DNA from 3 places in the Vibrio mytili genome. Region 1 is predicted to be linked to each of the others. Evidence: predicted binding sites of a transcription regulator. Region 1 holds the regulator's gene; each other region holds the start of a gene.
The links. Region 1 encodes MetJ, which represses methionine synthesis genes. Its sites were predicted from a motif close to TTAGACNTNTANANGTCTAA; they were not measured.

Region 1 (7,493 bases):
CCAAGCGAGCAAGCTCACTTGCTTCATCTAATCGTAGCAATGGTAACAAGCACGCATCTGCGACCAATCGAGGATCAGCACTATATACCCCTGCCACGTCACTCCATATAGTGACGGTCGTCACTTCCGCTAAAGCACCAATGACGGTCGCCGAGTAATCGGACCCATTACGACCAAGCAGAACCGTTTCGCCTGCATCATTTTGCGCCATAAAGCCGGTGATAATAACTCGTTTTTGACTATGCTGAGCCAAGGCCTCTTTGAGCAATGGGTAAGAGCTGGCACGATCCACTTCAGGTTGCGTACCCGTTTCGGCACGTAAGAATGCGCGCGCATCTTGCGCGACTGCTGGCAATTGATGCTGAGACAATAACGCGGCCAATAAGCGAGAAGACCACACCTCTCCGTGCCCCAACACCGCAGCTTGCTCTGCAGCAGTCAATGGCGCAGTTAACTCTGCCAAAGTACTGAATTCATCTTGAAGTAATGCCAATAACTGAGTTTGGACCTCACCCTCAAGTAGTGACTCAATTAATCCGGTTTGGAACTGTCTGAGGGCTTGAAGCGCTTCATGCGCTATACGACCATCTTTGTTTAAACCGTCTAAGAACTCGATCAATCGATTGGTGGTTTTTCCTGCTGCTGAGACCACAACCAGATCGTTTTCTGCTGAATATTCTCTAAGAATCCCGACTACACGCAGATAGCATTCCGGATCGGCAAGGCTGCTACCGCCAAACTTGTGTAGCTGACGTTGTACGGTCATGAATGTCGTCTCCTAAGGTTGTAACGCTTTATTGAAGGCTTGTTCTAAATCGTTAATCAGATCTTGCGCGTCTTCAAGTCCGACAGAGAGTCGCAGTAGTTGCTGAGATACACCGGCTTCTTCCAGAGCGGCTTCACCCATTGCACGGTGTGTCATTGACGCAGGATGACAAATTAAACTCTCAACACCACCAAGTGACTCAGCAAGAGAGAATAATTGTAGCTCTTTAACAAAAACTTTGAGTTGCTCAAACGAACCGCCAAACTCAAAGCTCAACATAGAGCCGAAACCTGATTGCTGCTTCTTGGCAATTTCATGGCCCGGGTGATCCGGCAAGCTTGGGTGATAAATTTTTGCCACTAATGCCTGTTTTTGCAAGTAATCAAGGATTTGCTGAGAGCTCTCTTCGTGCACTCGCATACGAGCGCCCAGTGTACGTAATCCTCTAAGGGTCATATAACTATCGAATGGTGTCCCCGTAGCACCAATACAGTTCCCCCACCACGCTAATTCCTCTGCATGCTCTTGCGTTTTAGTAATGATCACCCCACCAATCACATCCGAGTGGCCGTTGATGTATTTTGTTGTAGAGTGGATGACAAAGTCGGCGCCGAGCTCTAACGGCTTCTGGTACACAGGAGTCAAAAACGTATTATCAACCGCGACTAAGGCTCCAACTTGTTTGGCTTTTTCGCAGACTAAAGCAATATCAACCACGCGAACCAATGGGTTCGATGGTGTTTCTAACAAAATAAGCTTAGGTTTTTGCTGCAGTGCAGCATCAAGTGCTTGTTCGTCCGTTTGATCGACAAACAACACGTTGAAATCGCCTTTGTTAGCACGAGTATTAAACAACCGGTAAGTGCCGCCATAGCAATCATTCGGCGCAACAATAAGATCATCAGGGCCAACAAAGGCTGAAACCCATAAATTCAAAGCAGATGTACCACAATTGGTGATCACTGCTCCTTTACCCGACTCTAATTCAGACAGAGCCGTTTCCAGCAAACCACGGTTCGGGTTCCCAGAGCGGGTGTAATCATACTTTGGTACTTCACCAAATGCGGGGAAGCCGTAATTCGTCGAGAGGTAGATTGGTGGAACAACAGCACGATATTGGCTGTCAGATTCGATACCAGTGCGTACAGCAATGGTCGACGGCTTTCGGGTGCTCATGGAGATATCCTTTCACAGGTGATGACTTATGCATAGGAATGCGCTATATCTAACTAATCGAATATAACCAAATGATACGCTTTCCTTACTATCCTCTCACTTTACTCGTCAAAAAATAGGACGTCAACACTTCTAGACGTCTATATGTCTTTGCTTATGGCAGTAAATGCAGCTAAAATCAGCTCCTCTATTATTTTTAATCGATTATTAAAACGAAGGTACGCAATGGCTGACTGGAATGGCGAATACATTAGCCCTTATGCTGAGCATGGAAAGAAAAGCGAGCAAGTAAAAAAAATTACTGTGTCTATCCCGCTAAAAGTGTTAAAAGTGCTAACTGATGAGCGCACCCGCCGTCAGATCAATAACTTACGCCATGCGACGAATAGCGAATTGCTCTGCGAAGCATTCCTCCATGCGTATACAGGTCAGCCACTTCCAACCGATGAAGACCTTCGTAAAGATCGCCCAGACGATATCCCAGCAGAAGTAAAAGCGCTAATGACAGAAATGGGGATAGAATTTGAGTCATTTGACGACTGAGTAATTTGAGAGCCAACTGAATCCAAACATGATGATTTCGTTGATAGTGCTGAAAGAATGACATAAAAAATGGGACACCGCGGTGTCCCATTTTTTGTACATCAATTTATCAAGGATAGTTACTCTGCCATGTAATTTTCTGGCATTTCAATACGAGCTACCCCAGAATCCACCGCGGCTTGAGCAACAGCTTTAGCCACACGCGGCAACAGTCGAGCATCCATTGGTTTAGGAATGATGTAATCTGAGCCAAATACCAGTTTGTCGACCCCCGCGGCTTTGAGCACTGAGTCTGGTACTGGCTCTTTGGCTAATTGACGAATCGCTTCGACCGCCGCTAACTTCATTTCATCATTGATTTCACTTGCACGGACGTCCAAAGCACCACGGAAAATAAACGGGAAGCACAGTACATTGTTGACTTGGTTAGGGTAATCACTACGTCCAGTACCCATAATCAAGTCACCACGCACTTCATGAGCAAGCTCCGGCTTAATTTCAGGATCTGGGTTTGAACAAGCAAAGACAATCGGCTTATCCGCCATCAACTTAAGGGCATCCGCTGGTAACAAGTTAGGTCCAGATACGCCTAAGAACAAATCTGCACCTTCGATAACATCTTCTAACGTACGCTTATCCGTGTTGTTGGCAAATAGCTGTTTATATTCATTTAAGTCATCACGTCGCGTGTGAATGACGCCTTTACGGTCGAGCATGTAGATTTTTTCACGCATCGCGCCACATTTAATCAACAGCTCCATACAAGCGACTGCCGCTGCCCCAGCTCCCAAGCAAACGATCACGGAATCTTCTAATTTCTTTCCTTGTAACTCGATCGCATTCAGCATACCTGCTGCAGTAACAATGGCCGTGCCATGTTGATCATCATGAAATACAGGCACGTCACAACGCTCTATAAGGCGCTTTTCAATCTCAAAACAGTCCGGTGCTTTAATGTCTTCTAGATTGATACCACCAAAAGTATCCGCGATACTCGCAACGGTATTCACAAATTCGTCCGTCGTACGGTGTTTCACTTCGATATCAATCGAATCTAAACCCGCAAAACGTTTAAACAATAAAGCTTTACCTTCCATCACTGGCTTGGAAGCCAGTGGGCCAAGATTGCCCAGTCCAAGAATTGCTGTACCATTAGAAATCACGGCAACCATATTACCTTTCGCAGTGTACTTATAGACATTCTCAGGGTTTTGTGCGATTTCTCGTACTGGCTCTGCGACTCCAGGACTATAAGCCAACGCAAGATCACCGGCTGTCTCGGCGGGTTTAGTCAGCTCGACAGCAATTTTCCCTGGGGTCGGGTATGCATGGTAATCCAGCGCGTCTTGGCGTTGTTGTTCTTCTGATGTTAATGCGGGGCTATTGTCTTCGGACATGGAGGGTTCTCTTTTTTCTTTTTAGGGTAAGGGGGAAATGAATTCTATAAGATAGCGATAAATCTTCAAAGATAAGATTGTAGGTAAAATTAATAAACTTTTGACACTCAAATCAGAAACACCCAACGAGTTACGTCAAGTATTTCTGAAACCTTTCGTATGTATTTCAATCTAGCCCAAAGACTCGAGGTTATTCTTCGTCAACGTATTGTGCTTGTAGATAGTTTTCGATCCCCGTCATTTGAATTAAGCCCAATTGAGTTTCAAGCCAATCGACATGTTCTTCTTCGTCTGCAAGAATCGTTTGAAATAAATCACGTGATACATAATCCCGAATATCTTCAGAGTAAGCGATGGCATCTTTGAGATCCGGAATCGCCGCCATCTCTAACTTCAAATCACACTCCAACATCTCTTTGGTGTCTTCTCCAATCATCAGCTTGCCGAGATCTTGCAGGTTAGGTAACCCCTCTAAAAAAAGAATGCGTTCGATGAGGTGATCAGCGTGTTTCATTTCATCTATCGACTCATGATACTCCTTGTCCGCAAGGTGCTTTAAACCCCAATCTTTATACATACGGGCATGAAGAAAATACTGGTTTATCGCGACGAGCTCGTTACCGAGCACTTTGTTAAGATGTTGAATAATGATTGGATCGCCTTTCATGGGCAACTGCCTCCTCTTTTGGACTTCATATAAATGTAGAAGCAAATGAGAAGGTGTCAAAAGGCGCAGCCGTGATAGTACCTTATTGTTACGTTACTCAGCTGGCTTGTTTTAGTTCGATGCTGTGTTCAGCTAAAATTTCTTTGGCTTGTTTAATGCACTTACCACACTGACTACCCAGCGCAGTACATCGCTTTATTCCTCGAATATCCGTGATGCCTTCATCTATCGCTAGCTTCTTAATCTTCTTGTCAGAAACACCATGACAAAGACATACAAACATAACCCAAACCCCATAAGATTGAACGTTGACACACAATATAAACAGGAATAGTTCTCGTTACCAGTCGTATTGCAAGATCAAGTAAGAACATTTAGTTATATTAATTTTTAATCGACAGAGAATGATCAATCACTTAGAAATAAGAGAGTCAATGAGGTGAGGAAAAGGCTATTAATAGATTGTTTTATAAAACAAACATTTCACGCTCTTTATTTTTGCTTATAACAAAATAAAACCGTTAAACAGAAGATACAAAAAAGGGAAGCCTAAGCTTCCCTTTCTAATGTGTGCTTTCTTCATAAAGAAGAGTGCAGACTTCGTTTAATTCGCTATGAATTAGTCGAAGATCTTAGCAACAACACCAGCACCTACTGTACGGCCACCTTCACGGATCGCGAAACGTAGACCTTCGTCCATTGCGATTGGTGCGATTAGCTCAACAGTCATCTGTACGTTGTCACCAGGCATTACCATTTCTACACCGTCTGGTAGCTGGATGTCACCAGTTACGTCAGTTGTACGGAAGTAGAATTGTGGACGGTAGCCTTTGAAGAATGGAGTGTGACGACCACCTTCATCTTTAGACAGTACGTATACTTCTGATTCGAACTTAGTGTGTGGAGTGATTGAACCAGGCTTCGCTAGTACTTGACCACGTTCAACTTCATCACGCTTAGTACCACGTAGAAGTGCACCAACGTTCTCACCCGCACGACCTTCGTCTAGAAGCTTACGGAACATCTCAACACCAGTACATGTAGTCGTTGTAGTATCTTTGATACCTACGATTGCTACTTCATCACCTACTGATAGGATACCACGCTCGATACGGCCAGTTACTACTGTACCACGACCTTGGATTGAGAATACGTCTTCGATTGGCATCAGGAATGGTTGATCAACTGCACGCTCTGGCTCTGGGATGTAAGTATCTAGAGCTTCAGCTAGTTCAACAATTTTCGCTTCCCACTGCTCTTCGCCGTTTAGTGCGCCTAGTGCAGAACCTTGGATAACTGGTAGGTCATCACCTGGGAAGTCGTATTCAGAAAGAAGTTCACGAACTTCCATTTCTACTAGTTCTAGTAGTTCTTCATCATCAACCATGTCACATTTGTTCATGAATACGATGATGTATGGGATACCAACCTGACGGCCTAGTAGGATGTGCTCACGAGTTTGTGGCATTGGGCCATCTGTCGCAGCAACAACTAGGATACCACCGTCCATCTGTGCAGCACCAGTGATCATGTTCTTAACGTAGTCCGCGTGTCCTGGACAGTCAACGTGTGCGTAGTGACGAGATGGAGTATCGTACTCAACGTGAGAAGTTGCGATTGTGATACCGCGCTCACGCTCTTCTGGAGCGTTATCGATAGAAGCAAAGTCTTTTGCAACACCGCCGTACACTTTAGCTAGAGTAGTACAGATTGCAGCAGTTAGAGTTGTTTTACCGTGGTCAACGTGGCCGATAGTACCAACGTTAACGTGCGGTTTCGTACGTTCAAATTTTTCTTTAGACACGATCGTGTTCCTTCCTAGTTATGATTCGCCGTGATCATTATTGATCGACGACGCGCCAGAAATTGTTATTTTATGCGCCAACGCCCGTTAGCGCAATATTTGGACGGTATGATCTCGCAAAAAGTCGTAAACTTTTTGCAATTCAATCGTCAATTAGTAACCACGCTCTGCAATAATTTTATCTGCGAAGTTTTTCGGCACTTCAGCGTACTCGTGAAACTCCATAGAGTAAGACGCACGGCCTTGAGTTGCAGAACGTAAGTCAGTTGCGTAACCAAACATCTCAGATAGTGGCACTTGAGCACGGATGATCTTCAGACCAGCCACACCTTCGTCCATACCTTCAATGATACCGCGACGACGGTTTAGGTCACCAACAACGTCACCCATCCAATCTTCCGGAGTGGTTACTTCGACATTCATCATTGGCTCTAGAATCACAGGTTGAGCTTCTAGTGCACCTTTCTTGAACGCCATTGAGCCAGCGATCTTAAACGCCATCTCACTTGAGTCTACATCGTGGTAAGAACCATCAAACAATGTTGCTTTGATATCCAATACAGGATAACCCGCTAGAACACCACTATTCATTTGTTCTTCGATACCTTTCGATACCGAGTTGATGTATTCCTTAGGAACAACACCACCCACGATTTCGTCGACGAATACGAAACCTTCACCAGGCTCTGAAGGCTCAAGCTTGATCCACACATGACCGTATTGACCACGACCACCTGATTGACGAACAAACTTACCTTCTACTTCCGCTTTGCCACGAATGGTTTCACGGTAAGCAACCTGAGGTTTACCAACGTTACAATCAACGCTGAATTCACGCTTCATACGATCGACGATGATATCTAGATGAAGTTCACCCATACCAGAGATCAGAGTTTGACCCGTTTCGTCGTCGGTTTCCACGCGGAAAGATGGATCTTCCGCTGCCAGTTTACCTAGCGCGATACCCATTTTTTCTTGGTCTGCCTTAGAACGAGGCTCTACAGCAATCTGAATAACCGGTTGTGGGAACTCCATGCGTTCCAGAATCACTTTGTGGTTCTGGTCACACAAGGTATCACCTGTGGTTACGTCTTTCAGACCGATGGCTGCAGCGATATCACCAGCACGAACTTCTTTAAC
Region 2 (7,493 bases), 200 kb from region 1:
CATCAACAATCGCACTATGAGGATCGTGGTTGAAGTCTATGGAAACGAGTGGCGATTCAGTATAGTCAACAATGTCACGTAATGTACACTGAGATGCCTTAACAATGGTTTGATTTACGTCATTAACTTTCACATTTGTACTTATTGTGACGCTTAAATCCATTGCAGTCACGTTAACTGTCGGTACTCGGACAGAAATCGCTTCAAATTTGTTGGAAAATTTCGGGAAGATTCTTTCAATTCCTTTATGCAACTTGGTGTCAACTGGAATAATTGACTGGCTTGCGGCCCGAGTTCGCCGCAGATCACTGTGGTAAGCATCAATGACTTGTTGATCATTCATGGAAGAGTGAATGGTTGTTATCGTGCCAGATTCAATCCCGAAAGCTTCATCCAAAACCTTAATAATAGGAACAATGCAGTTGGTCGTACAAGAACCATTTGAAACCACTTTGTGTTCAGCTTTGAGTGTATCGTGGTTCACACCATAGATAATGGTGTTATCGATATCGGCAGAAGCTGGGTGAGAAAATAGTACTTTTTTAGCACCTGCAGCTATGTGAGCAAGCCCGTCAGATTTTGAACCGTAGACGCCGGTACAATCCAATACAATGTCTACGTCAAGATCTCGCCATGGAAGTAGTTCAATTTCAGCGAGATGAAGAATTCGAATAGAATCATATTCACCCGAGTTCTGCTTTGAGCAGCCATGGTGAATATGTAAATGCTCTTGGTCATGGGTGACTTTCTTGCCAAAACGACCATGACTGGTGTCGTATTGAAGTAAATGGACCATGGCCTCGGGCTGAGCCAACTCGTTTACCGCGACAACCTTTATTTGCTGATGCTTCCCGCTCTCATATACAGCTCGCAGAACATTACGACCTATACGTCCAAATCCATTGATCGCAACCTTTAGCATTTATCCTTCGCTCTAGCAGAAATTTCGTGTCACAAATAGTACCCGATGAGAAACGAAAACGCATTAAGTAAGTGACGTTTACCTTCTCTTCAAACACAAAAAACCGAGCACATGTGCTCGGTTTTTTCATTGCGTTTTTATCACGCTAAAAATTATGCCAGAAGTTCTTTGGCTGTGTTTACAACATTGTCAGTCGTGAAACCAAACATCTTGAATAGTTCGCCTGCTGGAGCAGATTCACCGAAGGTTGTCATACCGATGATACGGCCGTCAAAGCCAACATACTTGTACCAGAAGTCTGCAATACCTGCTTCGATAGCGATGCGTGCTGTAACGTCTGACGGAAGTACTGCTTCACGGTAAGCGGCGTCTTGCTTATCGAACGCATCGGTTGATGGCATTGATACAACACGTACTTTCTTACCTTCTGCCGATAGCTGCGCAGCCGCTTCTACTGCAAGTTCAACTTCAGAGCCTGTTGCAATCAGGATAAGCTCTGGTTTGCCTTCGCAATCTTTCAGGATGTAAGCCCCTTTTGCGATATCAGCAACTTGCTCAGCGGTACGCTCTTGTTGTGCTAGGTTCTGACGAGAGAAGATAAGCGCGGTTGGCGCATCTTTACGTTCGATAGCCAGTTTCCAAGCCACTGCAGACTCAACCTGGTCACATGGACGCCAAGTGCTCATATTTGGCGTAAGACGTAGAGAAGCCATTTGCTCAACCGGTTGGTGAGTTGGACCATCTTCGCCAAGGCCGATAGAGTCGTGCGTGTAGACTTGGATGTTCTGAATTTTCATCAGAGCCGCCATACGCATTGCGTTACGTGCGTACTCCATGAACATTAGGAATGTTGCGCCGTAAGGAACAAAACCACCGTGCAATGCGATACCGTTCATGATCGCAGTCATACCGAATTCACGTACACCGTAGTGGATGTAGTTACCAGAAAAATCTCCGGCTTCTAACGATTTCGAGCCAGACCACATAGTGAGGTTAGAAGGCGCTAAGTCAGCAGAGCCGCCCATGAACTCAGGCATGATGGCGCCAAATGCTTCTAGTGCATTTTGAGACGCTTTACGTGAGGCAATATTCGCAGGGTTTGCTTGAAGGTCAGCAATGATTTGGCTTGCTTTTTCTTCCCACTGTGCAGGTAGCTCACCATTTAAACGACGCTTAAGTTCAGCAGCTTCCGCAGGATAAGCCGCAGCGTAAGCGTCAAATTTCTCGTTCCACGCGGCTTCTTTCGCTGCGCCTGCTTCTTTTGCATCCCACTGCGCATATACGTCAGAAGGAACTTCAAACGGCGCGTAATCCCAACCAAGGTACTCACGTGCTTCTTTGATTTCATCGTGGCCAAGTGGCGCACCATGACAATCGTGTGAACCAGACTTGTTAGGAGAACCAAAACCGATAATGGTTTTAGTACAGATCAGCGTTGGACGTGGGTCTGCTTTTGCGGCTTCAATTGCAGAGTTAATCGCATCAGAGTCGTGACCGTCTACTGCAGGGATAACATGCCAGCCATACGCTTCAAAACGCTTAGGTGTATCATCAGAGAACCAACCATCAACATGACCATCGATAGAGATGCCATTATCGTCCCAGAATGCGATCAGTTTACCTAGACCTAAAGTACCCGCCAGAGAACATGCTTCATGCGAAATGCCTTCCATCAAACAGCCGTCACCGAGGAACACATAAGTAAAGTGATCAACGATGTCGTGGTCTTCTTTGTTAAACTGAGCGGCAAGCGCTTTTTCAGCTAATGCCATACCAACCGCGTTTGTGATGCCCTGACCTAATGGACCTGTAGTGGTTTCAATACCTGGCGCATAGCCATATTCTGGGTGGCCTGGCGTTTTTGAGTGCAGTTGACGGAAGCTTTTCAGATCGTCGATAGACAGCTCATAACCAGAAAGGTGAAGCAAAGAGTAAATCAGCATTGAACCATGACCGTTAGATAATACAAAACGGTCGCGATCCGCCCATTCTGGATTAGCGGGATTATGGTTTAGGTGAGAACGCCAAAGAACTTCAGCGATATCAGCCATACCCATTGGTGCGCCTGGATGGCCTGAGTTAGCTTGTTGAACACCATCCATGCTTAGAGCACGGATTGCATTGGCGAGATGTTTACGAGACGACATGTCTGCTCCTGAGTACATTAAGCGAAACGATAAAATAGAACATAATTCTCTCAAAGCACAGTAGGCTCTGCAAACGTTTTCCTCGCAGAAACTTCACAAATATCGTCGCTTGAGCACCAAATTAACGGAAGTTGCTTAATTTAATAAGAATGGCAGCAAACGTTTGGTTATAACAAAAATCAAAAAAGAGCTTGTAATTAGACCAATCAAATTTAGAATAGCCGTCTAGATGTAGATACACCTGCATATGCCCAGTCATTCTCATGAAGTTTGGGCTTATAAGTATTATTTTCGTTGAAGCATTGATGATGTTTCAGCTTTAAACCAGATAGAGTGGAGCTAACATGGCTAAGCACCTGTTTACTTCTGAGTCAGTATCAGAAGGTCATCCAGATAAAATTGCAGACCAGATTTCTGATGCGGTTCTTGACGCGATTCTAGAGCAAGATCCAAAGGCTCGTGTTGCATGTGAGACTTACGTTAAAACCGGTATGGTTATGGTAGGTGGTGAAATCACGACTTCAGCATGGGTAGACATCGAAGAGTTAACTCGTGAAACCGTTCGTGAAATCGGCTACGTACATTCAGATATGGGGTTTGATGCAGACTCTTGTGCGGTACTAAACACAATCGGTAAACAGTCGCCAGATATCAACCAAGGTGTTGATAAAGCTGACCCTAAAGAACAAGGTGCAGGCGACCAAGGCATCATGTTTGGTTACGCTTGTAACGAAACTGAAGTCCTAATGCCAGCGCCAATTACTTACTCTCATCGCCTTGTGCAAAAACAAGCGGAAGTTCGTAAAAACGGCACCCTACCTTGGTTACGTCCTGATGCAAAATCTCAGGTCACATTCCAATACGACCAAGGTAACATCGTTGGTATTGATGCGGTTGTTCTCTCAACTCAACACTGTGATTCAATCTCGACTTCAGACCTGCGTGAAGCGGTAATGGAAGAGATCATCAAGCCAGTACTGCCTTCAGAGTGGATCAACAAAGAGACTAACTTCTTCATCAACCCAACAGGCCGTTTCGTAATCGGTGGTCCAATGGGTGACTGTGGTCTAACTGGTCGTAAGATCATCGTTGACACCTACGGCGGCGCAGCTCGTCACGGTGGTGGTGCGTTCTCTGGTAAAGATCCATCAAAAGTAGACCGCTCTGCGGCATACGCAGCACGTTACGTAGCGAAAAACATCGTTGCAGCAGGTCTTGCTGATCGTTGTGAAATCCAACTTTCTTACGCGATCGGTGTTGCTGATCCAACATCAATCATGGTGGAAACGTTCGGTACAGAGAAAGTATCTCACGACATCATCATCGAGGCCGTACGCCAGTTCTTCGATCTACGTCCATACGGCTTGCAAGAAATGTTGAACCTTCTTCAACCTATCTACAAAAAGACAGCAGCATATGGTCACTTCGGGCGCGAAGAGTTCCCATGGGAAGCGACTGATAAAGCAGCACTTCTTCGCGATTTCGCTGGCATCAAGTAATCAAGCTCGTTGATAACGCTCCAAGCCCTCGCCTAATGCGAGGGCTTTTCTTTTGTCACTCTCCATCTTCCTATCTCTTTATCATTTCAAACTCAAACGAACAAATTTCCAACAAATAGTTGTAAATTGCCTCAACTCAGCCAATAGTTAAAATAGTGTTAAAACAATATTAACCAAACAAACTGGATGCGAGCTAGTGTCGCGACGATCAAGTGTAAAAGCGACGATAACAATATTGTGGGGAAAACGTTAGTCAGACATCCATCTTTAATGAGATTAAACCCATCTGGGTTAGTCGATGTTTACGAAATACGTAGGAATAAACCAAGGAGGAGTTATGCCTCGAACCGTCAATCCATCCGACTTCCACGGTAAACGAAAGGAAGTCCCGGATAACGAATACGCTCGAACCATTCCGTGTAATACGGTGAACTTGAGTGCCCCATTCCATTGGCTAGCGTTAGGACTGCATGATTTTGTTAAGATGCCCCTCATCAGTGCATTTTACGGCATATGCTTCATGGCGGCAGCCATCGGTATCGTTCTGCTTGTACAATGGCAGGGAACACACCTTGTCGTGATGCCAAGTTTGATCGTCTACATGTTAATTGGACCATTTTTAGCGCTGGGCTTATATGATGCCAGCTGGGAAAGAGAACGTGGGCACAAACCACGACTTTTCCACTCGATGAAAGCGATCGGTCGTAACTCAAGCTCTCAATGGGCTTTTGCCGTACTGCTTGCAGTGTTCATGATTTTTTGGATGCGGATCGCAGCCCTTCTACACGTGCTTTATCCTTCTGTGCAAGGTGCACCTCTCACTGATTTCTTGCCATTCTTAGTGATTGGTTCTCTAATTGGCTTTATCCTCGCAAGCGTCGTGTTCAGTATTTCAGCGTTCTCCATTCCTCTAATGATGGAACGTAGAGTCGATATGATGAGCGCCATTTTTACTAGCTTTAACGCGGTAAAATCCAATATTCCGGCGATGATCGTTTGGGCTGCTATCATCTGCGGAGGCATCCTAATTGGCTTTGCTACTTACGGTATCGGCATGTTATTTACGATGCCGATACTTGGTTACGGGACATGGCACGCTTACCAAGCAATCATTAAGAAAAAGCATACTCCTTAAAGGACTAATGCTATGATCCAAGCCCTCGTTCATACGAGGGCTTTTTATTTGATCTGATTTTATTTATCGGGGGGACCGTGGATATAGAGCTGAGCTATAAAGCCAAGCAAGTACTGGCACATTGCATCGCGTTATCTGAAGAGGCTTTTAAACGCCCATTTCCCATCCCTAACATAACCTTTAATGTGCGTGGCAAAGCGGCTGGAAAAGCCTACCTTCAGCTTAACGAGATTCGCCTGAATCCCGTCCTGTTCAAAGAAAACCCACAAGCTTTTTTGCAAGAAGTCATCCCGCACGAAGTGGCTCACCTAATTACTTTCCAAGTGTATGGCCGGGTTCGTCCTCATGGTAAAGAGTGGCAAGGCGTGATGGAGTCTGTCTTTAAACTCCCAGCCAAAACCACCCATAGTTTTGCAGTCACATCGGTTCAAGGTAAAACCTTTGAGTATCGATGTCATTGTTCAACCTATCCGCTTTCCATTCGTCGCCACAATAAAGTCGTTCGCAAAGAGGCCGTTTACTCCTGTCAAAAATGCCGACAACCACTCTCATTCACTGGGAATCAACTCTCGTAATCTCACCAGAGCAAGCCAGCACCAGTATAATCTCAATAGTTAGATAACCAAACGATAGAGCCTAATTGTACTCACACAATGTAATTATTAACTTACTCATTACTTAAGCTAATATTTGAGTGCTATCATGCATAAAGTCATACTTTTTAAAGACTTTAACCATGAAATACCTTATCTCTTTATTGCTTATTGCACTCTCTGGAGCATCGTTTGCTGCTCCGCCTAGTTCATTTTCTGCTGCCAAACGACAAGCAGTTAAAATCTACCAAGATCACCCAACCAGCTTTTATTGTGGCTGCAGCATTCAATGGCAAGGAAAAAAAGGCCACCCTGATCTCGCATCCTGTGGCTACCAAGTAAGAAAACAAGAAAAACGAGCGTCACGTATCGAATGGGAGCATATCGTCCCTGCCTGGCAATTTGGCCACCAGCGACAATGTTGGCAAACGGGCGGGCGTAAAAACTGCTCACGCAATGATAAAACTTTCCGTTCAATGGAAGCCGATCTGCACAACCTCACGCCTGCAGTAGGCGAGGTAAATGGTGACCGTTCTAACTATAATTTCAGTCAATGGAATGGCATGGACGGCGTCAGCTATGGTCGTTGTGAAATGCAGGTCAACTTCAAACAGCGCAAAGTGATGCCACCGGATCGAGCGCGCGGTTCGATTGCAAGAACCTACTTGTATATGAGTAAAGAGTACGGTTTCAAACTGTCTAAACAACAAACTCAGCTGATGACAGCCTGGAACAAGACCTACCCTGCTGACAAATGGGAATGTGAACGTGATAAGCGTATTGCCAAAATTCAGGGCAATCATAATCCATTTGTTCAACAAGCGTGTCGCGCGCAGTAACGCTCTCTGTCACTATCCGCTTTTTGACGAGGCGTTTCATACATTGAAACGCCTCTTGCCCCTTGTTTTTTCATTAGAATGCATCCATGTTAGGGATTAAGTTTATTCTCTTGCTGGAAATCCCATGCGTATCCCTCGAATTTATCATCCAGAAACCATCTCACAACTTGGAACCCTTGCACTCAGCGAAGATGCTGCCGGTCATATTGGACGTGTACTGCGAATGAAAGAAGGGCAACAAGTTTTGCTCTTTGATGGCAGTGGTGCAGAATTTCCAGCCGTGATTAGCGAAGTCAGCAAAAAGAACGTGATGGTTAGCGTGGCTGAGCGTGTCGATAGCAGTGTAGAGTCACCTTTG
Region 3 (7,493 bases), 1.0 Mb from region 1:
GAGGTACTGGTTGCAACAAGCTAGCATCATATTGGTTCGAGTATTCGGTTTTTTTACCGAGGGTTAGGCCAGCTAGCTCTTTCGCGTCTGAATATTTGCTCATACTTTGTGGTCGTTTTCGATTAGAATGGCGAGAATTTTACTGAATCCGCTGACTAATTGCTATCTAGATGAGGAGACCTTCATGACCCAAACCGTGACTCAGGCACTACAAGATTTCAGCCTGCGCTACCAACAAGCTTGGCAAAATGCCCACCAAGAATTGCCACGCAGTGAAGAGCTTGCTGAACTTGTTTCTCCATGTGTCGAAGAACGACGTGACGGGGTGGTATTGTGGAAAGCATTTCCTCGTGAAGAAATGGCGGACTTTACCAATGTTGAAAACGCTATTGAACTGGCGCTGCATGATGACATTAAAGACTTTTATGGCTTTCAATACAGTGCGGATATGGAAGCGGCTTGGGATGGAAACCCTCTAACGTTACTTCAGGTGTGGAGTGATGATGACTTTGATCGTCTGCAAGAAAATATTCTGGGTCATTTGGTCACTCAACGTCGTCTCAAGCTGAAGCCTACAGTATTTATTGCCGCAACCGATGCCGAGTTAGATGTGGTGTCTATCTGCAACCTGACCGGGAACGTAATTTTGGAGCGTCTAGGTACGTCTCAACGCGATGTGTTGGCAAATAACGTCAGTGAGTTTCTTAATAATCTCGAGGTCGTAGTATAAGCATGTATGTCGTTGAATTACAGTTTGAATGTTTCGATAACACGACCGTAAGTGCGGTTGATAAAGCCATCAACGGTTTAATGGATGCGTTGCGTTATAACGGTCAGGTACTGGGGCGAGAGTTCCCTATCGTGATGGGGGATGGTGAGTTTTTTGTTCGTGTAGTTTGCCCTGAGCAAGACAGTTTGCATCCGCGTTATCATTCCGATTTTGTCAAAGTGTGCATGAATCGTTTGTCCGAAGCGTCATTACTTGCGCCAAAAATGCGTTTGCTTGGCCGAGACTTAAATTCAGAACAGGCCGCTGAGGATGAGCAACCTAGTTGGCAGGTACTGTACACGACGTATGTTCATACTTGCTCACCGCTACGAAGTGGCGACACCTTGCTGCCGATTCCGTTATACCGCAATGAGCCGACCTTAAATGGCGATCACAAAGCGGTGGTGAAGTGGCAAACCGAATGGCAGGCATGTGATGAACTGCAAATGGCGGGAGGCTGTCGAGCAGAGCACGCGGCGTTACATGAGATTTGCGATGCCGACAGTGTGCTTTTCCGCCGAGGATGGGATTTACGAGGACGTATTGAGTACATCACGAAAATTCCAACCTATTACTATCAATACCGTGTGGGCGGCCAGTCTTTAGAGAGTGAAAAAGCACGTAAGTGCCCGAAGTGTGGTGGAGACTGGTTACTGGAAGAGCCAATGCATGATATTTTTCATTTTAAGTGTGATGACTGCAGAATCGTATCGAACATTTCTTGGGATCATATTAAATAGTACTTGGTAGGTTTATCTAGCTGAAGTCTATTTTGAACCACCCACAAAATGGAAAAGGGCTGATGTGTTCACATCAGCCCTTTTATTTTGCGCTTTGTTAGCCGAGTTGGATTACCAACCTTTCACTACGCCGCCTTTGAATAGCTCTTTGGCTGCTTCGTAAACTTCTTCCGTTTGGTAAGCTTTTACGAAGTTTTGTACGTTTTCAGCGTTAACGTTTTCTTCACGAGCAACGATAAGGTTCACGTATGGAGACTCTTTATCTTCGACGAATACGCCATCACGCTCTGGAGAAAGATCAATTGAGCTTGCGTACGTAGTGTTGATGATTGATAGCGTTACATCATCCAGTGAACGTGGCAGTTGTGGTGCTTCAAGCTCAATGATTTCGATGTTTTTAGGGTTTGCAACGATATCGCGTACGGTTGCTTGTAGACCAGCACCTTCACGTAATTCAATCAGACCTTGTTGCTCAAGTAGCAGCAAAGAGCGGCCTAGGTTTGTTGGATCGTTAGGTACCGCGATACGTGCACCATCTTGAATTTCATCAACAGATTTTACTTGCTTTGAGTAACCAGCAATTGGGTAGACGAAGGTGTTACCCGCGATAGCCAGTTTGTAACCACGGTCTTCCATTTGCTTGTCTAGGTATGGCTTGTGTTGGAATGCATTGGCATCAACAGAACCGTCATCCAGTGCTGCGTTTGGTGTCACATAGTCAGTGAACGTCACTAGTTCAACATCTAAGTTGTATTTCTCTTTTGCAATTTTGGCTGCCACTTCTGCCACTTGTGCTTCAGCGCCAGCAATAACGCCAACTTTCACTTTGTTTAGGTCTACTTCTTTATCACCGCAGCCAGCGAGAACTAGAGCGGAAGCCGCTGTAACGATAGTCAAAAGACTTTTAAGGCCAAGTTTCATCTGTATCTCCTTATAATTATTTAAATTAAATGCTTATCTGTGGTCTACGCGGCGTACCACTGCGTCACCGATTGATTGAATGATTTGTACTAGAACAATGAGCATCACAACGGTAACGGCCATGATGGTGACATCGTAGCGGTGGAAACCATATCGAATGGCTACGTCGCCTAAGCCACCACCACCGACTGTACCAGCCATTGCGGAATAGCTCACCAGAGTAACGAGTGTTATCGTCACTGAGTTAACAATAGTCGGCATTGCTTCAGGTAGCAGGACTTTTGTAATGATTTGTGTTGGCGTTGCGCCCATAGATTGTGCAGCTTCCACCAATCCAGAAGGCACTTCCAACAACGCACCTTCAATAAGACGCGCGACAAAAGGAATGGCACCAATGGTTAATGGTACGATAGCAGCAGTGGTACCAATAAAGGTACCAACCAACATTTTCGTCACCGGAATAATGGCTACCATCAAAACAAGGAATGGAACTGAGCGGCCGATGTTGACGATGGCACCTAATGAACCATTGAGTCTGGTGTTTTCTAACAGCCCACCTTTTTTGGTGATATGCAGAATCACACCTAAAGGAATACCGACAGCAAAACCAACAATACCCGCAACCGCGACCATATAAAGGGTTTCCCATGTCGCGCCAAGAAGAAGCGTGCTATTGAGACTTAGCCATTCAGAAATCGTATTAAAGGACATAACCAAGCACCTCTACTTTCACGTTGTGATCACGCAGGTACTCAATCGCTGCGTTGTCGTTTTCTTCATTACCAAATAACTCTGCGACCATCATGCCGAATTTAACGCCACCGGCATAATCAAGATCAGAGCTCAGGATACTGACGTCTATATTGTACTTGCGTGAAATTTGTGACATCAGCGGAGCATCCACCGTTGCGCCAGTAAACTCAAGACGAACCAGTGGATGGCTGCCTTGAACACGCTGCGATTGCAGCCGTGCTTGATAATCTTCAGGAATCGATAGATCTAAAGTCGAGCGAATAAATTCGTGGGCAAGTTCTGTTTTTGGATGAGCGAAAATGTCGCCAACCGTACCTTTCTCTACTAATTCGCCACCACCAATGATCGCTACTTCGTGACAGATGCTTTTTACCACTTCCATTTCATGAGTGATCAGCAAGATGGTGATGTTAAGCTGACGGTTTATTTTTTTTAACAGCTCAAGAATCGATTGAGTTGTCGCGGGGTCAAGTGCGCTGGTGGCTTCATCACAAAGTAGCACGCTTGGGTCAGACGCTAATGCTCGAGCGATTGCGACACGTTGTTTTTGACCACCACTCAAGTTTGAAGGGTAGCTCTCATGTTTGTCTTCTAAGCCGACTAACTTAAGCAGCTCGGTCACTTTCTCACTGACTTGTGCTTTCTCTTTCCCTGCGAGCTCTAGTGGAAGCGCGACATTGTCAAATACGGTTCGCGATGACAGCAGGTTAAAATGTTGAAAGATCATGCCAATGTTGCGGCGTGTTTCTACCAACTGCTTTTTACTTAATTGAGTTAGGTCTATACCATCGACAATGATAGAGCCAGAAGTCGGTGCTTCCAACATATTCACACAACGGATCAGTGTACTTTTACCGGCACCTGAAGAGCCGATGACTCCAAAGATGGTGCCCTTGGCGATATGTAGGTTAATGTCTTTCAGGGCAAGAATTTCTTTACTGCCTTGATAGAACACTTTGTTGACTTCTTTTATTTCTATCATGTTTCAACCTGCACAGAGATATGGGGAACTTCATTGTCAAAAACGGCTTTTGACAGAACTAAATTTTGAGCTCTATCTCAATTTTTAGTAGATGCTATGGGTTAACTTGATCGAAGTCAATAGGTATTTTTACGTCTAGACGTCTAAAACTAGTGGGTGTAATTTACTGAAAATGAGGTGACCTTCGCTCCAGGTAAAGAGAACCAACGGCAACGCCCATGATGCAACGATTCTTTGCGGATGCAGCGTAAATTTTGCTTGGAAAGACGCTGAATTAGATAGTGTTGAAGTTTATAAGGTATGTAATAATCGGATAAAACTGAGTAAATAGAGAAATACGTTTTGGCAAAACCCGCTGTTTTTATTGATCGTGATGGCGTAATTAACGTTGACCACGGCTATGTTCACGATGAGCATGATTTTGAGTACATCGAAGGTGTGTTTGAAGCAACAAAAGCGCTGAAAGAGCAGGGCTACCTGTTGGTGCTGGTAACTAACCAATCAGGTATTGCACGCGGTAAGTTCAGTGAAGATCGTTTCTTGTCTTTGACTCAGTGGATGGACTGGAACTTTGTCGATCATGGTGTTGAGTTTGATGGTATCTATTACTGTCCACACCATCCTGAGCATGGCATTGGTGAGTACAAGCAAGATTGTGACTGCCGTAAGCCAAAGCCAGGCATGTTTATTTCAGCTCGTGATTTCTTGAAAATTGATATGGCAAAGTCGGTTATGATCGGTGACAAAGCCGAAGACATGATGGCTGCCGAGGCCGCTGGCGTGGGAACAAAAATCTTGGTTCGTACTGGCAAACCAATCACAGAACAAGGGGAAGCGCTTGCAACGGTTGTACTTGATAGCGTTGCAGACGTACCCGCTTATCTAAACAGATAGTTTGTACCATTTCATATGCTAGAGAAGCGTTTGCTTCTCTTTTACTTTATTGCTGTTAAAGTTCAACCATCTAATTATCCACTATCTTAATTCAGTCACCTATGAGCAAAAAACTCACCATACTCGATATCGCTAAACTGGCTGGCGTCGGTAAATCGACGGTAAGTCGTGTTCTCACCAATGATCCAAAAGTAAAACCACAAACGCGAGAGAAGGTTGAGCAAATCATTCGTGAGTCAGGCTATGTACCATCCAAGTCAGCGCAATCCATGCGGGGGGGGAGCCAAAAAGTTATCGGTGTAATTATCTCTCGCCTCGATTCGCCGTCGGAAAACCGTGCTGTTGGTACCATGCTCAATGCGTTGTATTCGGCGGGATACGATGTCGTGATCATGGAGAGCCAGTTTGATCGTGATAAAACCAACGAGCACTTAAGCGTACTCAAGCGTCGCAATGTTGATGGTGTTATCGTATTTGGTTTTACCGGATGCGATGAACAAGCCCTAGCTGAATGGGGGAATCGTATCGTGGTGATTGCGATGGATACCGATGAGGTGTCTTCGATTAACTATGATAATCAAGGTGTGATAGAGATGGCGTTGTCTCATCTTGAAAATCAATCGTTGTCTCGAATTGCCTACATGGGGGTTGACCCAGAGGACAAGACCACAGGTCTAATTCGTTTAAATGCCTACAAGGCTTGGTGCCAGCGCAAGCAGCTTACCCCTTGTTTTCAAACTGGTAAGCTAAGCCATGAAAGTGCTTATCGATTGGTCGAGAACGTATTAGCACCGGATACTCAAGCTATTGTTTGCGCGAGTGATACTATTGCGTTGGGTGTCCTCAAACGTCTTCAAGAGCTAGGTCGTGAAGACGTGGTCGTGACCGGTGTGGGTGGCAACGAGTTGCTTTCTTTCCTATTTCCCAATGTTTTTAGTGTTGACCCAGGTTACTCTCTTGCAGGAGAGAAATCTGCAAAAATGCTTATTAATCAATTGAATGGCTATGATAAGGTCGTTCATTTCACACAACAACCTATCTGTCGTTAATCTCGTCTCCAACGTTCTGATCTAAAATTAGACTGTGATCATTCTCAATTAATGGGACTGTTCCCATTTTGTTTTTATTCTTCGAGTGGCACTATTAAAATTATCGAGTGGGAATGTTCCCATTAATAACAATAAAAAGATGAATTCAATGTATCTAATCCAAGGTGGACAAAGTTATGAGTAAGATTGCGCGTAAAGACGTGGAGCGTCTTGTTGAGTTGGTCGGTGGGCCGGACAACATTGCCAGTGTCAGCCACTGTTTAACTCGCTTGCGTTTTGTTCTAAACGATACCGACAAAGCGGACACAAAACAGTTGGAAGCGTTGAGTATGGTGAAAGGTTGCTTCACTAACGCTGGTCAGTTCCAAGTGGTTATCGGCACTGAAGTCGATGATGTCTATAAAATGCTGATTGAACTGACGGGTAAAAGCGAAGCCAGCAAAGACGAAGCTAAGAACGCGGCTCGTCAAAATATGAATATCATAGAGCGTGGTATTTCCCATCTTGCAGAAATTTTTGTCCCATTGCTGCCTGCGATCATTACTGGTGGTTTGATTCTTGGTTTCCGTAACGTAATAGGCGACATCAAAATGTTTGATGGCCAAACGCTTACCGAAATCAGTCAGTTTTGGGCGACCGTCCATTCATTCTTATGGTTAATCGGCGAGGCGATTTTCTTCTTCCTCCCCGTTGGTGTGTGCTGGTCAACGGTGAAAAAGCTCGGTGGTACACCGATACTAGGGATCACGCTCGGTGTCACGTTGGTTTCGCCGCAGTTAATGAATGCGTACTTAATTGGTAAGCAAGTTCCGGAAGTGTGGGACTTTGGGTTGTTTGTGATAGAGAAGGTCGGCTACCAAGCACAGGTCATTCCGGCGATGTTAGCAGGTATGGCATTAGCGTTTATTGAAACACGCTTAAAACGCATCATTCCTTCTTATTTGTACCTCGTTGTGGTGCCATTTGTTTCCCTTATTGTTGCTGTCATTTTAGCGCATTCAATCATTGGTCCATTCGGCCGCATGCTAGGTGATGGTGTCGCCTTCGCAGCGAAAGCCGCCATGACGGGTGACTTTGCGATGATCGGTTCAACCATCTTTGGGTTCTTGTATGCACCGCTGGTGATTACAGGTATCCACCACACGACAAACGCCGTGGACTTGCAGTTGATGCAAGAGCTTGGTGGCACGCCGATTTGGCCTTTGATTGCGTTATCAAACATTGCTCAAGCATCGGCAGTGGTTGGCATCATTATCATTAGTAGAAAGCAAGATGAACGTGAAATTTCAGTGCCAGCCGCAATCTCTGCCTATCTTGGTGTGACAGAGCCTGCCATGTACGGCATCAACCTGAAATACAAGTTCCCGATGATAAGCGCAATGATT

Region 2: the regulator MetJ is predicted to act here: its motif matches at 3,287-3,306, upstream of metK (methionine adenosyltransferase).
Region 3: the regulator MetJ is predicted to act here: its motif matches at 4,293-4,312, upstream of metN (methionine ABC transporter ATP-binding protein MetN).

What each region holds. Positions count from the first base shown of each region.
Region 1 is NZ_CP110481.1:2,629,725-2,637,217, forward strand. It holds gene ONE56_RS12085 (bifunctional aspartate kinase/homoserine dehydrogenase II) at 1-766, opposite strand, end outside; gene ONE56_RS12090 (O-succinylhomoserine (thiol)-lyase) at 779-1,942, opposite strand; gene metJ (met regulon transcriptional regulator MetJ) at 2,168-2,485, shown strand; gene ONE56_RS12100 (malic enzyme-like NAD(P)-binding protein) at 2,605-3,882, opposite strand; gene bfr (bacterioferritin) at 4,073-4,549, opposite strand; gene ONE56_RS12110 ((2Fe-2S)-binding protein) at 4,647-4,832, opposite strand; gene tuf (elongation factor Tu) at 5,169-6,353, opposite strand; gene fusA (elongation factor G) at 6,507-7,493, opposite strand, start outside.
Region 2 is NZ_CP110481.1:2,425,894-2,433,386, forward strand. It holds gene epd (erythrose-4-phosphate dehydrogenase) at 1-922, opposite strand, end outside; gene tkt (transketolase) at 1,075-3,069, opposite strand; gene metK (methionine adenosyltransferase) at 3,414-4,568, shown strand; gene ONE56_RS11120 (DUF2189 domain-containing protein) at 4,906-5,703, shown strand; gene ONE56_RS11125 (SprT family zinc-dependent metalloprotease) at 5,781-6,278, shown strand; gene endA (deoxyribonuclease I) at 6,440-7,135, shown strand; gene rsmE (16S rRNA (uracil(1498)-N(3))-methyltransferase) at 7,260-7,493, shown strand, end outside.
Region 3 is NZ_CP110481.1:697,047-704,539, forward strand. It holds gene queF (NADPH-dependent 7-cyano-7-deazaguanine reductase QueF) at 1-103, opposite strand, end outside; gene syd (SecY-interacting protein) at 185-730, shown strand; gene ONE56_RS03185 (Zn-ribbon-containing protein) at 733-1,509, shown strand; gene ONE56_RS03190 (MetQ/NlpA family lipoprotein) at 1,621-2,430, opposite strand; gene ONE56_RS03195 (methionine ABC transporter permease) at 2,464-3,141, opposite strand; gene metN (methionine ABC transporter ATP-binding protein MetN) at 3,131-4,165, opposite strand; gene gmhB (D-glycero-beta-D-manno-heptose 1,7-bisphosphate 7-phosphatase) at 4,508-5,059, shown strand; gene treR (trehalose operon repressor TreR) at 5,161-6,108, shown strand; gene treB (PTS trehalose transporter subunit IIBC) at 6,285-7,493, shown strand, end outside.